Regions from separate parts of the Cytobacillus sp. Hm23 genome, predicted to be linked through region 1. Evidence: riboswitches for the same ligand, from Rfam matches in the RefSeq annotation. Region 1 holds a riboswitch; each other region holds the start of a gene.
The links. Region 1 has a riboswitch for S-adenosylmethionine ahead of ACSVDA_RS13290 (methionine biosynthesis PLP-dependent protein). Riboswitches for the same ligand answer to the same signal wherever they lie in the genome.
Positions count from the first base shown of each region.

Region 2: it holds a riboswitch for S-adenosylmethionine, as region 1 does, so the genes downstream of both, ACSVDA_RS02725 (methionine ABC transporter ATP-binding protein) here and ACSVDA_RS13290 (methionine biosynthesis PLP-dependent protein) in region 1, are expected to answer to the same signal.
Region 3: it holds a riboswitch for S-adenosylmethionine, as region 1 does, so the genes downstream of both, mtnK (S-methyl-5-thioribose kinase) here and ACSVDA_RS13290 (methionine biosynthesis PLP-dependent protein) in region 1, are expected to answer to the same signal.
Region 4: it holds a riboswitch for S-adenosylmethionine, as region 1 does, so the genes downstream of both, metK (methionine adenosyltransferase) here and ACSVDA_RS13290 (methionine biosynthesis PLP-dependent protein) in region 1, are expected to answer to the same signal.

Region 1 covers NZ_JBPXRQ010000018.1:25,701-29,374, reverse strand. Annotated here, with positions in the region: gene ACSVDA_RS13300 (response regulator transcription factor) at 1-352, opposite strand, end outside; gene ACSVDA_RS13295 (sensor histidine kinase) at 355-1,278, opposite strand; SAM riboswitch class I at 1,743-1,861, shown strand; gene ACSVDA_RS13290 (methionine biosynthesis PLP-dependent protein) at 2,017-3,141, shown strand; gene metC (cystathionine beta-lyase) at 3,134-3,674, shown strand, end outside.
Region 2 covers NZ_JBPXRQ010000003.1:34,483-38,156, forward strand. Annotated here, with positions in the region: gene ACSVDA_RS02720 (methionine ABC transporter permease) at 12-680, opposite strand; gene ACSVDA_RS02725 (methionine ABC transporter ATP-binding protein) at 673-1,698, opposite strand; SAM riboswitch class I at 2,141-2,249, opposite strand; gene ACSVDA_RS02730 (O-acetylhomoserine aminocarboxypropyltransferase/cysteine synthase family protein) at 2,404-3,674, opposite strand, start outside.
Region 3 covers NZ_JBPXRQ010000004.1:115,475-119,148, forward strand. Annotated here, with positions in the region: gene ACSVDA_RS04095 (methylthioribulose 1-phosphate dehydratase) at 512-1,144, opposite strand; SAM riboswitch class I at 1,439-1,601, shown strand; gene mtnK (S-methyl-5-thioribose kinase) at 1,694-2,893, shown strand; gene mtnA (S-methyl-5-thioribose-1-phosphate isomerase) at 2,890-3,674, shown strand, end outside.
Region 4 covers NZ_JBPXRQ010000010.1:123,178-126,851, reverse strand. Annotated here, with positions in the region: gene pckA (phosphoenolpyruvate carboxykinase (ATP)) at 1-1,593, opposite strand, end outside; SAM riboswitch class I at 1,829-1,975, shown strand; gene metK (methionine adenosyltransferase) at 2,140-3,348, shown strand; gene ACSVDA_RS08560 (hypothetical protein) at 3,541-3,674, opposite strand, start outside.

The sequences.
Region 1 (3,674 bases):
TACTATGTATTGCACTAACGAGTTTGGCTGGTTCAGCTGTCTTTAGCATAAAGCCATTGGCACCGTCTTTTAGTGCTTGCATTGCGTATTCATCATCGTTAAACGTCGTTAATATTAATATTTTTACTTGTGGCCATCGCTGTTTAATTATTCTAGTAGCTTCGAGACCATTCATTTGGGGCATTCGTATATCCATTACAACAACGTCAACCAAATGCTTCTCCAATTGTTCAATTGCCTCATGACCATTTCCAGCTTGAGCCACTACGTGAAATTGTTCTTCTTGTTCAATCATCATGACAAGTCCCTGCCTAACAATTGCTTGGTCTTCTACTACAATAATGTTATACATATTTATATAACCTCCTTTACAAATACAGGAAATGATCCGTTAACAACAAAATGAGACTCTGTTTGATTGAAGTTTATATCCCCATTTAGCTCTTCAACACGTTTTCGCATGTTACTTAGTCCAAATCCAATAGTAAAAGATTTGGTTTTAAAAATCTTATTCGTTACTTCAAAATAAAGATCTCCAACAGCTGACTTACCAATTGTTACAAATACTTCACGAGATTGTGCATGGCGCATTGCATTTGTTAGTGCCTCTTGTATAACTCTATATAAAGTAACGCTTTGTTGATTAGATAAGCTCACAGATAAAGCTCCTTGCTTTGTCGTAAAATGCACGAGTATATGACTCTCTGATTCTAACTTTCTAATTAATTGAAGCACTGACGACAGACCTTCAAATTCTTCATCTTTAAGTGTTTTAACCGCATGCCTCGTTTCTTCTAAACTTTCACGAACAAGCTCTTTCAAAATTCCATATTCCTGTCGTTTTTCTTTCATCGAAAGCATTTCGATTTGCATGAGCAGTGCTGTTAATTTATGACCGACAGAATCATGAATCTCACGAGCAATTCCTGTTCTTTCTTCTAATCGTGCTGCCCGTTCATTTCGTAAACTAATGCGTTTTAGATTTCGATATTCACCTAAAAGCTCCTCATACATGTCTTGTTTATAATTGGTCTCCGTCATTTTATTATTTAACAAAATGCTCAAATAATAAAAAAATATGAGTATAACAACCAATTCAACATTTATAGCATTAGTAAAAATCAGCAGCATACCCATTAAACCTATACTAACGGCTGAAAATAGTTGATATTGCTTTTGCGATAATAATGAAATAGCATCTAATGTTATATACAAAAATAGTAATTTACTAAATGTATTTTCGTCTTGAATAAACAAAACACTCGAAACAAACAACATGCAAAGAAGCAGAGTATAGAATATTAGCTTTTTTTTAACAATAGGAATGAAAAAGAAACAGACGAACGACAAAGCACAAACCAAAATGGATATGTACCACCTTGTTGAATGAGATACTTCTACATAGAGAAACCCTCCCCACAAAGCTGAAAAAGTAGTCAACCTTATTAAAAAGGTTTTCATATTAACACACCACCTGCATACAATTTACCTAATTATTTTCTGTAGTTTTTATCCTTGTTGAACATATTATATATTGATCATACCATTTTTTAACTTATAAAAAAATTCTAAAAATATCTTGCAAAACAGTCAAATCTATTGTAAATTTATATGCAATCAATATTTAATACATTAACTCATTCAACTTAAAAATGAATCAGGTGGTAAATGTAGCCCACGTGATCCGATAGCTCCTTCTTTTAGAGGTAGGAGTCTTAAAAACTAAGATAAATAAACAATTCATCTTATCAAGAGAGGTGGAGGGACTGGCCCTTTGAAACCTCAGCAACCAGCCAAATTTATGGTCAGGTGCTAAATCCAGCAAGCGAAATGTATAAACTTTTCGCTTGGAAGATAAGGAGAGCTGATGATTAAACTCAAAGCCTTCTTATCAGAAGGCTTTTTTTATTACTCTTTTATAGATTTAAAAGCCCGTACTTAATGTTCTAAAACTACCACAAAACTTTACCACTTTAAACAAGTATAGAAAATCAATTGAAATGAGGAGGAATTTATATGACAAAAATAAATATCGAAACATCATGTGCACAAATTGGAAACAGAAGTGAAAATGTTACTGGGACGGTCAATCCACCTGTCTATTTGTCTACAGCCTACCGTCACACAGGTATAGGTGAGTCTACAGGGTATGATTACATTCGAACGGGTAATCCCACTCGACAAATTGTCGAACAGGCAATAGCACAGCTTGAGGAAGGTGATCAAGGCTTTGCTTGTAGTTCAGGTATGGCTGCGATTCAAACAGTTTTAGCTCTCTTTGAGCAGGGAGATGAGCTGATCGTTACACATGATTTGTACGGAGGAACATACAGGTTATTTGAAGAATCTTTTCGAAGAAATGGCTTTACTTTTCACTATGCTGATTTTAGTAACATAAATGCTGTAAAAGAATTAATAAATAGCAATACGAAAGCGTTATTTATAGAAACTCCAACAAATCCACTTATGCAAGAGGTTGATTTAAAAATTGCAGCAGAGGTTGCAAAGGAAAATGATTTGTTATTAATCGTGGACAATACATTTTATACTCCACTGCTACAAAAACCTATAACTCAAGGGGCAGACATTGTCATCCATAGCGCAACAAAATACTTGGGCGGTCATAACGATGTGCTAGCAGGGTTAATTGTTTCAAAAGGAGATGAGCTATCTGCTCAACTTGGTAATTACCATAACGCAATTGGTGCTGTGTTATCACCTTTCGATTCATGGTTACTCATCCGTGGAATGAAAACTCTCCATTTACGTCTAAAACAGCATGAAGAAAATGCAAAAAAAATTGCTTCATTTTTGAAAGCACATGAAGATATTGTAGAAATCTATTATCCACAGCGTGGTGGCATGTTGTCGTTTAAAATCCGAGATGAAAAGTGGGTTAATCCATTTTTACAAAACTTACGCCTTATCACTTTCGCTGAAAGCCTTGGTGGGGTTGAAAGCTTCATCACCTATCCAGCTACACAAACACATGCAGATATACCTGAAGAAATAAGAGTTGCAAACGGAATTTGCAATCGTTTATTAAGATTCTCAATTGGTATCGAGAATGCTGATGATCTCATAGATGACCTTACATCAGCATTAAAAGCGGCTAAGGAAGGGGTGAACACATATGTCTAATTCATTTTCTGATCAAACTAAGCTACTTCATAATAAGCATAAAGTAGATCCTCATACAGGTGCAGTAAGTGTTGCGATTCAGCATGCATCAACATTTCATCAAGCTGATTTAGAGAATTTTTCAAAATATGACTATAGTCGTTCTGGTAATCCCACCCGTGAAGCTTTAGAAGAGACGATAGCTGAATTAGAAAATGGTGTGAGAGGTTTCGCTTTTTCCTCTGGTATGGCTGCCATATCAAGTGCTTTTATGCTGTTATCAAAAGGTGATCATGTCCTCATAAGCGAGGATGTGTATGGTGGAACATTTCGGGTTGTAACAGAGGTACTAACAAAGTTCGGCATCGATCACACATTTGTTGACATGACGAACCTACAGGAAGTTGAAAACTCTATTCAAACAAATACGAAGGTAATATATATTGAGACACCGTCAAACCCTTTACTTAAAGTGACTAATATTAGAGCGATTGTCACATTAGCTAAAAAACAAGGTTGCCTCACATTTTTAGACAATACGTTTATGACTCCAA
Region 2 (3,674 bases), on a different contig from region 1:
ATGATCTTCTCCTATCTTTTGTCTATTTTTGATGTTATAAAATCTCCAATGTATTGGAGGATAAACACTATAATAAGAATAAAAATGGTTGCTACAACAACAACATCGGTATGACGACGAGAAAAACCTTCTAAATAAGCCAAATTCCCAAGTCCTCCCGCACCGATAATTCCAGCCATGGCAGTATAACCAACTAGAGCAATTGCTGTCACTGTAATTCCTGATATGAGTGCAGGAAGTGCTTCAGGTAGCAGCACCTTGAAAACGATTGTTCTTGTTTTCGCCCCCATAGACCGTGCCGCCTCAATAACACCTTTATCAATCTCTCGCAATGCAATTTCTACCATTCTTGCATAGAAAGGTGCTGCTCCAATTACAAGAGCAGGTAAAGCGGCATTTGCTCCTCTAATTGTCCCAAGCATGAATTTTGTTAATGGAATTAATAAAATGATTAAAATTATGAATGGTATTGAACGAAAAATGTTTACAAAACTGCTGATGATTGTATTAATCAGCTTATGTTCCAATAGGTTGTCCTTCGATGTTAAAAAAAGTAAGAGCCCTAATATAACACCAAAAACAAATGTTGCAATCACCGATGTTACAGTCATATATAGCGTTTCAAATGTTGCTTCCCACATTTTTTCCCAATTAACATTTACAAATAATTGACTAACCATGCTGTATCACCTCCACTGCCACATGTTTTTCCTTTATATATGTGATCGAGCGGTTTATCTCTTCAGCGGTTCCTGTCATATGAATAAACAATGTGCCGTATGCACCGTGCTGTGTATGCGAGATCTTTCCTTGTATAATATTGATGCCAATTTTAAACTGACGGATTAATTCTGCTATTAAAGGTTGTTCAGCATCATCCCCAACAAACAACAGCTTAATAACTTTGCCTTCAGGGTAGCTTTCTAAAATATGCTCAATTGTTTCTGTCGCTTCTTCTGGTTCTGTAATTTGCTTAACAAACTTCTTAGTTATTGAAGCTTTCGGTTGCTGAAACACCGATAAAACTTCACCTTGTTCAACAATGCTGCCATTTTCCATTACAGCTACACGATGACAGATTTTACGAATCACATGCATTTCATGAGTGATTAACACAATTGTGAGACCTAGCTTTTTATTAATATCCACAAGCAGTTCAAGAATTGAGTCTGTTGTTTGTGGATCAAGTGCTGAAGTTGCTTCATCACATAACAATACCTTCGGGCGATTTGCTAAAGCGCGAGCTATTCCAACACGCTGCTTTTGGCCACCACTTAGTTGTGAAGGATACGCATTTTCTCTTCCCTCCAACCCTACGAGCTTGATTAGCTCATCCACCCTCTTCAAGCGTTCTTTTTTACGAATGCCAGCAATTTCTAATGGAAATGATATATTCTCCCGTACAGTTCTTGACCAAAGCAAATTAAAATGCTGAAAGATCATACTAATTTCTTGTCGTGATTTACGTAATTCATCGCCTTTAATAGAGTTCATATTATAATTATTGATCGTAATCGTTCCTTCTGTTGCTGCTTCAAGCTGGTTTAACAAACGAATGAGTGTACTTTTCCCTGCACCACTGTAACCAATAATGCCAAATATTTCACCCTTAGCAATATTCACATTGACATTATCTACAGCAACTACTTCTCCTTCTTGAGATTGATATATTTTTTTTACCCCAGATAGTTTTATCAAAAGGCTCACCTACTTCCTTAATCATATTATCCGTATATGATTAGTATGTTTTATGTTGCAACCTAAACGATCTGCCAAATTTAGCTCTTCTAGCAGCTAGATAGTCGTTTTATCCATTATCATTGTTTTATCAAAGGCTCTTTTCGTAAAATTTATTTCTATCGTTAACAATTTAGCAACTATAGTTGTTGTTTATTTTCAAAAGATTAGATGGCATGAACTATAGTTGTATATTTGTTTACTTCTTCATACGAACTACAACAATCATTATGAAAACAGCATGTGTAAAAGATAAGATATTACGAATACCAAATGAGTACATGTTTATATTTTTGTACGAACAGCAACATTTAATGCGTAATCAACCTAATAGAATAGCTCAACAACAAAATTAAAAAGCCTTTCCGCACATATGAGCAGAAAGGCTTAATTATATTCCTTTCTCTCATCTATCAAAGCATACGCTTCGTGTGAATTGGCACCATTTCAACTTCACCGTTGATGGTTGCCGGGCTTCATAGGGCACATCCCTCCACCTCTCTTGATAAGAGTATATATCAATGTTTTACTTATTCATTTTTAAAATTACATTTCAAAATTAATCTCTTTTAAAAAGTATAGTTGTGATTCTATCACGCTCATTTATATGTGTCAATGAATATCTTTATGGAATTTACATCCAAAACACATATCAATTCACCCTAATTATTTATTTTGAGTTAGTCCTGTCGCTGTCTCTATTGCTTGCTCTAAGTCTTCTAATAGGTCGTCAATATTCTCAATTCCAACTGACAATCTTATCAAATCTTCTGTTACACCTGAAGATTTTAAGCCCTCGGTACTTAATTGTTGATGTGTTGTACTTGCTGGATGGATAATCAAGCTTTTAGCGTCACCTACGTTTGCTACATGCGACCATAGCTTCACATGATTAATTACTTTAGCGCCTGCTTCTCTCCCTCCTTTAATGCCGAACACAACGATGGACCCACTACCTTTTGGTAAATATTTTTTAGCAAGTTCTTTTGCAGGATGATCTTTATGGTCAGGATACAAAACCCACTCTACAGCAGGGTGTTTCGCTAAATATTCAACGACTTTCCTGGCATTATTAATATGTTCTTTCATCCGTACATGTAATGTTTCTAGGCCAAGGTTAAATTGATAAGCATTAAATGGACTTAATGAAGCACCTAAATCTCTTAATAATTGCACCCTAGCTTTGACGATATATGCACTTTCTCCAAGTGCTTCTGCGTATATAAGATTATTGTAGCTAGGGTCAGGGGTTATAAAGTCTGGGAACTTCTCAGAATTCCAATTGAATTTGCCTCCATCAACGATTATTCCCCCTAAAGTCGTTCCATTTCCTAAAAGCCACTTTGTAGCAGAATGAATGACAATATCAGCACCATAGTCAATCGGTCTACATAGATAAGGAGTAGCAAATGTATTATCAATGATTAGCGGAATTCCAGCTTCGTGAGCTATTGAAGCAATCTTCTCAATATCTAATACGTGTAAGCTTGGATTACCAATTGTTTCAGCAAATATCGCTTTTGTTTTAGAAGAAATGGCCTTTGCAAAATTTTTAGGTTTGGAAGGGTCAACGAAGTGAGTTGTGATACCATATTTCGGCAAAGTATTAGCTAATAGATTATACGTTCCACCATATAAAGTAGATGCTGCAACAATTTCATCATTTGCTCCTGCTAGATTAAGAATCGCAGTCGTTATAGCAGCCATTCCACTTGATAATGCTAACCCACCAATTCCACCTTCTAACAATGCTACTCTTTCCTCCAAAACAGTTACAGTAGGGTTGTGTATTCTTGAGTAAATATATCCTTCTTCTTGGAGTGAGAATAAATTAGCAGCATGGCTCGTATCCTTGAACCTGAATGCATTTGATTGATAGATTGGTACTGCTCTTGCACCTGTCACCGGATCAGCTTCTAATCCTCCATGGACACTCA
Region 3 (3,674 bases), on a different contig from region 1:
AATTACCTTACTTACAATGAAGTAAGGTGTCACCTCCTGAATAAAAATATAAATATCTAGAAATTAGTTCCTGTTTCTGTGCTTTTTTGTCCTGTATTTTGAACATGCATATATGCTAATGCAATTATTATATATGATAGTCTAAATTACGACAAGAAACACAACATATAAAACACATCTTTTAAAGAAAAAACTAGCAAATTGTAAGATAAAAACCTTCCATTAAATCTTTTACTACGGATGTTTTCGCAAAGATAGTTGTTTTTTCGTACGAATAAATTTAAACATCATTTCTTCAGAACAATGATGCCTAACATATAAAAACACTTTTTTATTGGTACTAATTTGTTATCAATAACAGTAAAGTTTACAAAGCCTTTATAAAAGGTTTACATTTGAGTAAAACCATCTTTCTCTTCTAGTATAGGAACTATAACAACAAAGTTTATGAAAATAGCCTTTACTATCTATACGAACATATACGTGAAAGGTTTCAACAAATTTAATATACTTATGATAATATTTTTACATCTCTTTTTAATTGCAGTAGTTTTAGATGGTAACTAAACAAAAATTCGTAGGCTTCTAGTAATTTTTTTGCTTCAAATACGCTTCTTCCCCACACAGTAATACCATGATTTCTTATGAGTACAGCACCTTTGTCAGATGTAACGTAAGTACTAAATGAATCTGCTAACAACTGGATATATGCATAATTTCTTATAATCGGTATTGTAATTTCTGCATCTTCTTCCCATTCATCGAATGCTTTGATCATTTCTTGCCCATGAAAACTCACTTGTCCTTGATCTCCATATAGTTCTGATATAACATTATTATCTACCGTATGGATGTGTATACAACAGACTGCATTTGATTGTTTATACACTGTGAGATGAAGTGGAGTTTCTGCCGAAGGATGTAATTTGGTACTACTCGTAGGGTGTCCTTGTTCATCTACTAATAAAAAATCATCCTTTGTACGCTGCCGTTTGTCCTTTCCACTTACCGAAATGAGAAATGTTAACGGTGAATCACTTGCTTTGATTGAGAGATTGCCACTCGTTGCATAAAACCAATCTCTCGAACCTAATTCATCCTTTAAGCTAGCTAATTCATCCCATTTTTCTTGAAAAACGGTCATTTTATCACCTCGAAATATTTATCATTTAAATTATGACTTCTTTTTCTCATTCATATCATTCGTGTTATTTATTGTAAAATCCTGCTCATAGCATCGTTTAATACTTTAACAATTAGTGACAATTAAATGTTCAATTTTAAATATAATTCAATTTATTAAAACTACACTTAAGTTTCATATATATTTTAAACATTTGAAAAAGTTATTGACAAAGAAAATCACGTATTGTTATGATACTTTTCATACAAACAAATTTATGGATCGTAATCACACACGTAAATTTTATAAGTTAGTCTCTTATCAAGAGTTGGCTGAGGGATTTGGCCCTATGAAGCCCAGCAACCGACCGTAATACCATCATGAGGATGGGGCGTGTAAGCTAACGCCAGAACTTCTAAGTTCTTCAAAGGCACGGTGCTAATTCCAACAGAAAGCAAGACTTTCTGAAAGATAAGGGGTAGAAGTTCGTTCTTCAAGCCTCTTTCGTTTAATAAGAAAGAGGCTTTTTCTAGTTAACATTTACAAAATAACGCTTTTTTGGAGGTATTTATGAGTTCAAATCAAAGTACTTATCAACCGCTAACGGAAACAAGTGCAATTTCTTTAGCCCAAAGGTTAACACTTTTTCAAGAGCAATCATTGTTAACATGTAAAGAAATTGGAGATGGAAACTTAAACCTTGTCTTTCGAATAGTCGATGAGCGTAACAACAAAGGAATCATAATAAAGCAGGCATTACCCTATGCAAAAGTTATTGGTGAAAGCTGGCCGCTTACACTAAAGCGCGCAACAATTGAAAGCCATGCGCTACTTACCTTTGCAAGCTATTGTCCTGAGCATATTCCAAAGGTTTACTATACCGATGACAAGTTGGCAGTTACTGTGATGGAAGATTTATCTCATCTAGACATCGTGAGAAAAGGGGTCATCAATAAAAAATTATATCCATCTCTCTCAACCCATATCGGTACTTTTTTAGCAACAACATTATTTTTTACTTCTGATTATGCTTTAGGACCGGAAAAGAAAAAGCAACTACAGAAACAGTTTGTCAATCCCGAGCTGTGCAGAATAACAGAGGATCTCATCTTTACCGACCCTTTCTTTAATCATGACACAAACAACTATGAAAAAGAATTACAAGAAAATATTCAAACTATTTGGAATGACTCTTTCTTAAAGCTTGAAGTCGCAAAATTAAAAAAAATATTTTTAACGCAAGGTGATGGTATTATTCATGGAGATTTGCACACTGGAAGTATCATTGCTAATGAAGAAGAGACGAAGATTATTGATACTGAATTTGCCTTCTGTGGACCTATGGGGTTTGATATTGGCTTATTTTTCGCAAACCTTATTTTACAAATTTTATCTCGAAAAGATAATGAAAGAAGCTACTTATACAATTGTATTGAAGGTACATGGGACACTTTCACCACTACCTTTGTTAAACTATGGAAAAATCATAGCATTGAGTCCTTCGCGGAGGTTGAAGGTTTCGTTGAGCACATTTTAACACAAGCATATGCAGACGCAATTGGCTTTGCTGGATGTGAAATTATCCGCCGTACGATTGGCTTAGCACATGTGGAGGATTTAGATCGCATTACTCCTCATGAGAGAAAGATTCAAGTTAAGTCGACTGCTCTACAAGTCGGTAGAACACTTATTGTAAATCGCCACAGTCTTACACATGCTTCAGAAATTCAAGATGTTATTCAACATACTGAAAGGAGATTTGTAAGATGAAGCAAGTCTCAAATCTTCCTTTATCGGTAGAATGGAAAGACCATTTCATCAGAATATTAGACCAACAAAAGCTCCCACTTGATACAGTTTTTATAAATTTAACTACACTAGAAGACGTTTATCATGCTATTGCTTCGCTAAAAGTTAGAGGTGCACCTGCAATTGGCATCGTGGCAGCTTTTGGATTAGTGCTAGCTGCTAAAAGCTATCATGTACATAGCCTAGTAGATTTCAGAACTAGGCTTGGGAAAGATCGTGACTATTTAGTAAGTTCAAGACCAACAGCTGTTAATCTAAGTTGGGCTTTAGACCGACTCATTTATTCCATTAAACAAGCGACGACAGTTGATGAAGCAATCACAATATTAACTGGTGAGGCAATCAAAATTCAGCTCGAAGATGAAAGTGCTTGTCGTGAAATTGGTGAGCATGCACTCAAATTATTAGGTGCAAAGCGCCGTATCTTAACAATTTGTAATGCAGGTTCTATCGCTACAGCTAGATACGGTACAGCACTTGCTCCGTTTCATCTAGGCAAGGAGCGTGGAATTGACTTTTCCGTGTTCGTGATGGAAACTCGACCTGTTTTACAAGGTGCAAGGTTAACAACTTGGGAATTAACTCAGACAGGAATTGATGTTACTCTCATCACCGATAATATGGCTGCACATACTATATTGTCAAAAAAAGTAGAAGCAATAATCGTAGGAGCCGATAGGATTGCTCAAAACGGTGATACAGCAAATAAGATAGGAACGTTAGGTTTGGCAATTTTTGCGAA
Region 4 (3,674 bases), on a different contig from region 1:
GTTAGCTATTAATGGAGGTCCACCTAATTGTCCTATCTTCTCATCAATATTATTAAACTTTTTGAAGTTTTCCTGGAATTTTGCTGCTAGTTCAGTTGCTTTATCAACGTATTCTTGTTTGTTTGCCCATGTTTTTATTGGCTGTAGTACATCATCAGGTACACCAGGAACATGTAATGGTATTTTTAAACCAAATATACGTTCTTTTATTGTTTCAACGTTGGTTAATTCTCCTTCTAAAGCAGAACGTACCATTGAACGAGTAAATTCAAGCTTCATTCGGTTACCTACACCATATTCTCCACCAGTCCAGCCCGTATTCACAAGATATACTTGAGCACCATGTTCATCAATCTTATCACCTAACATTTTTGCATACCGAGTTGCTGGCAATGGTAAGAATGGTGAACCAAAGCAAGTTGAAAATGTAGCTTGTGGAGAAGTGATTCCTCGTTCTGTTCCAGCAAGCTTACTCGTATATCCACTTAGAAAATGGTACATTGCTTGTTCCTTCGATAGTTTACTAATAGGAGGTAAAACACCGAAGGCATCAGCTGTTAAAAAAATGATCGTATTAGGATGACTTGCAATGCTAGGAAAAATGATATTATCGATTGCCTGTATAGGGTAAGCAGCTCGAGTGTTTTCTGTAAGAGAAGAATTGTCATAATCAGGATTTCTTGAGCAATCATCAACGATGACATTTTCTAGTACTGAACCGAATCGAATAGCATCGTAAATTTGTGGTTCTTTCTCTCGGGATAAGTTTATACACTTGGCGTAACAGCCACCCTCTATATTAAACACTCCATTTGCTGACCATCCATGTTCATCGTCCCCTATTAACCGTCTGTTCGCATCGGCTGAAAGGGTTGTTTTACCCGTTCCTGACAACCCGAAGAATAAAGCGACATCTCCTTCTTGACCAATATTGGCTGAACAATGCATGGATAAAATCTCTTTTTCAGGGAGAACATAGTTCATAACAGAAAATATGGATTTTTTCATCTCGCCTGCATACTCTGTTCCACCTATGAGCACTGTGCGTTTTTCAAATGAAATAATAATAAATGTTTCCGATCTCGTTCCATCAATTGCAGGATCTGCTTTGAAATTTGGTGCAGAAATGACAGTGAAGTCAGCGATATGCGATTGTAATTCCTCCTCAGTAGGACGAATAAATAGCTGATGTGCAAATAAATTGTGCCATGCATATTCATTAATCACTTGAATAGGAAGTTGATATTTTTTATCAGCACCTGCGAACCCATTAAATACATAAATTTCATCTTTGTTAGCTAAATAATCGAGTACTTTATTATATAGATTGTCAAAAGATTCCTGTGAAATAGGCTGATTTACTGTTCCCCAATCTATTTTACCTTTTGTAGATGGTTCATCTACAATATATTTATCTTTAGGTGATCGTCCAGTATATTTTCCTGTTGTAGATAGTATGGCACCTGAAGAAGTTAAAGTGCCTTCTTTTCTATTTAACACACTTTCAACGAGAGTAGGGACGGATAAATTGTGTAATGTATTTTTACGAGCTAGTAAACTTGATAATTCGCATGATACACTAACAGAATTCATGATCAAAACCTTCCTTTACGTTTTAATAATGTCGTTAACAATTCATAACTTAAAAATAGTATAACACATTAACTCAAATAGTCTATACTATTTATAATTATTTTATACTGGATTCAACATAATCGTACCATTCTTTGTAAAAGATACATAACGAAAATTTAATGAACAATTCAGCTCTTAACTATGTTGACATGTAACTGTTTACTACGTTAATATATTGTGTTGAACGGATACTCTCTTATCCCGAGCTGGTGGAGGGACAGGCCCTATGAAGCCCAGCAACCATCACTATATTTTTCAGATTATGAGAAAATAATCTGCTTTGTTCTTAATGTGATAAGGTGCTAACCTGGTGCAAGGCACTTGTCTTGAACGATAAGAGTGAAAGGCGTGAATCGAGTATGTCAAACCTTTCCTCATGATTTGTAGGAGAGGTTTTATTTATTTCCAGTAAAAAGTTTGAAATTTTGGAAAGTAATATGGGAATGAGTTCCGTTTCAAAATATAACTATATGAAGTGGTTGCTTCATAAAGGAGGATAAAGCTATGACAAAAAAACGTCACTTATTTACTTCTGAATCTGTAACTGAAGGTCACCCTGATAAAATTTGTGACCAAATATCAGATTCCATTCTTGATGCTATCTTAACAAATGATCCTAACGCTCGTGTTGCATGCGAAACGACCGTGACAACAGGGATGGCCTTGGTTGCTGGGGAAATTACTACATCGACGTATGTTGATATTCCTAAGATCGTACGTGAAACTGTACGGAGCATTGGCTACACACGTGCAAAATATGGTTTTGATTCAGAAACCTGTGCGGTATTAACATCTATTGATGAGCAGTCTCCTGACATTGCAATGGGTGTTGATCAAGCACTTGAAGCTCGTGAAGGGTCAATGACAGATGAAGAGATAGATGCGATAGGAGCTGGTGACCAGGGCTTAATGTTCGGATATGCTTGTAATGAAACAAAAGAATTAATGCCGTTACCAATCTCATTAGCTCATAAATTAGCACAACGCTTAACAAAGGTAAGAAAAGAAGAAATTCTTCCATACTTACGACCTGATGGTAAGACCCAAGTAACTGTTGAGTATGATGAAAATGATAAACCTGTTCGCATAGATACGATTGTAATTTCTACTCAACATCACCCTGAGATCACATTAGAACAAATTCAACGAAATATTAAGGAGCATGTTATAAACCATGTTGTTCCTAAAGAATTGATTGATGCTGATACAAAATACTTTATAAATCCTACAGGTCGATTTGTAATAGGTGGCCCACAAGGAGACGCTGGATTAACAGGGCGCAAAATAATTGTTGATACGTATGGAGGATATGCCCGTCACGGTGGGGGAGCATTCTCTGGTAAGGATCCTACAAAAGTTGATCGATCAGCTGCATATGCTGCACGTTATGTTGCCAAGAATTTGGTGGCAGCTGGCTTAGCTGATAAGTTGGAAGTTCAGTTAGCGTATGCAATCGGCGTTGCACAGCCTGTATCCATTTCAGTTAATACATTCGAAACAGGTAAGGTTGCTGATGAAGTGTTAGTTGACCTCATTCGTAATAATTTTGATTTACGTCCAGCAGGGATTATAAATATGCTTGACTTACGACGTCCAATTTATAAGCAAACAGCAGCATATGGTCATTTTGGACGCACTGATGTTGATCTTACGTGGGAACGTACTGATAAAGCAGAAGTGTTAAAAGAACAAGCATTATCTCGAAGTAATTAATAAAGGTTGTTTTTGCATTGATTGTTGCTTTTCATATTAAGGAATCATTATTGCTGTTCTATTTTAATGATAATAGCTACAAAATATACGAAAATTACCTTAATAAATAACTAGGGCATATCCCACATACAACATATTCTGTATGTGAGATATGCCCTTACTATGAATGACAATATTTTTTATAGGTAATAACTAAGATGGACTCTTAACTTCTGCCACATTAGGAAATATCGTTTTAACACTATCAGCAAAAGGACAGTAGTATACGAATATCTCATAGCCATTAATATCTATTATTCGTTTGCCAAAAGGAAACAAAGACAAGT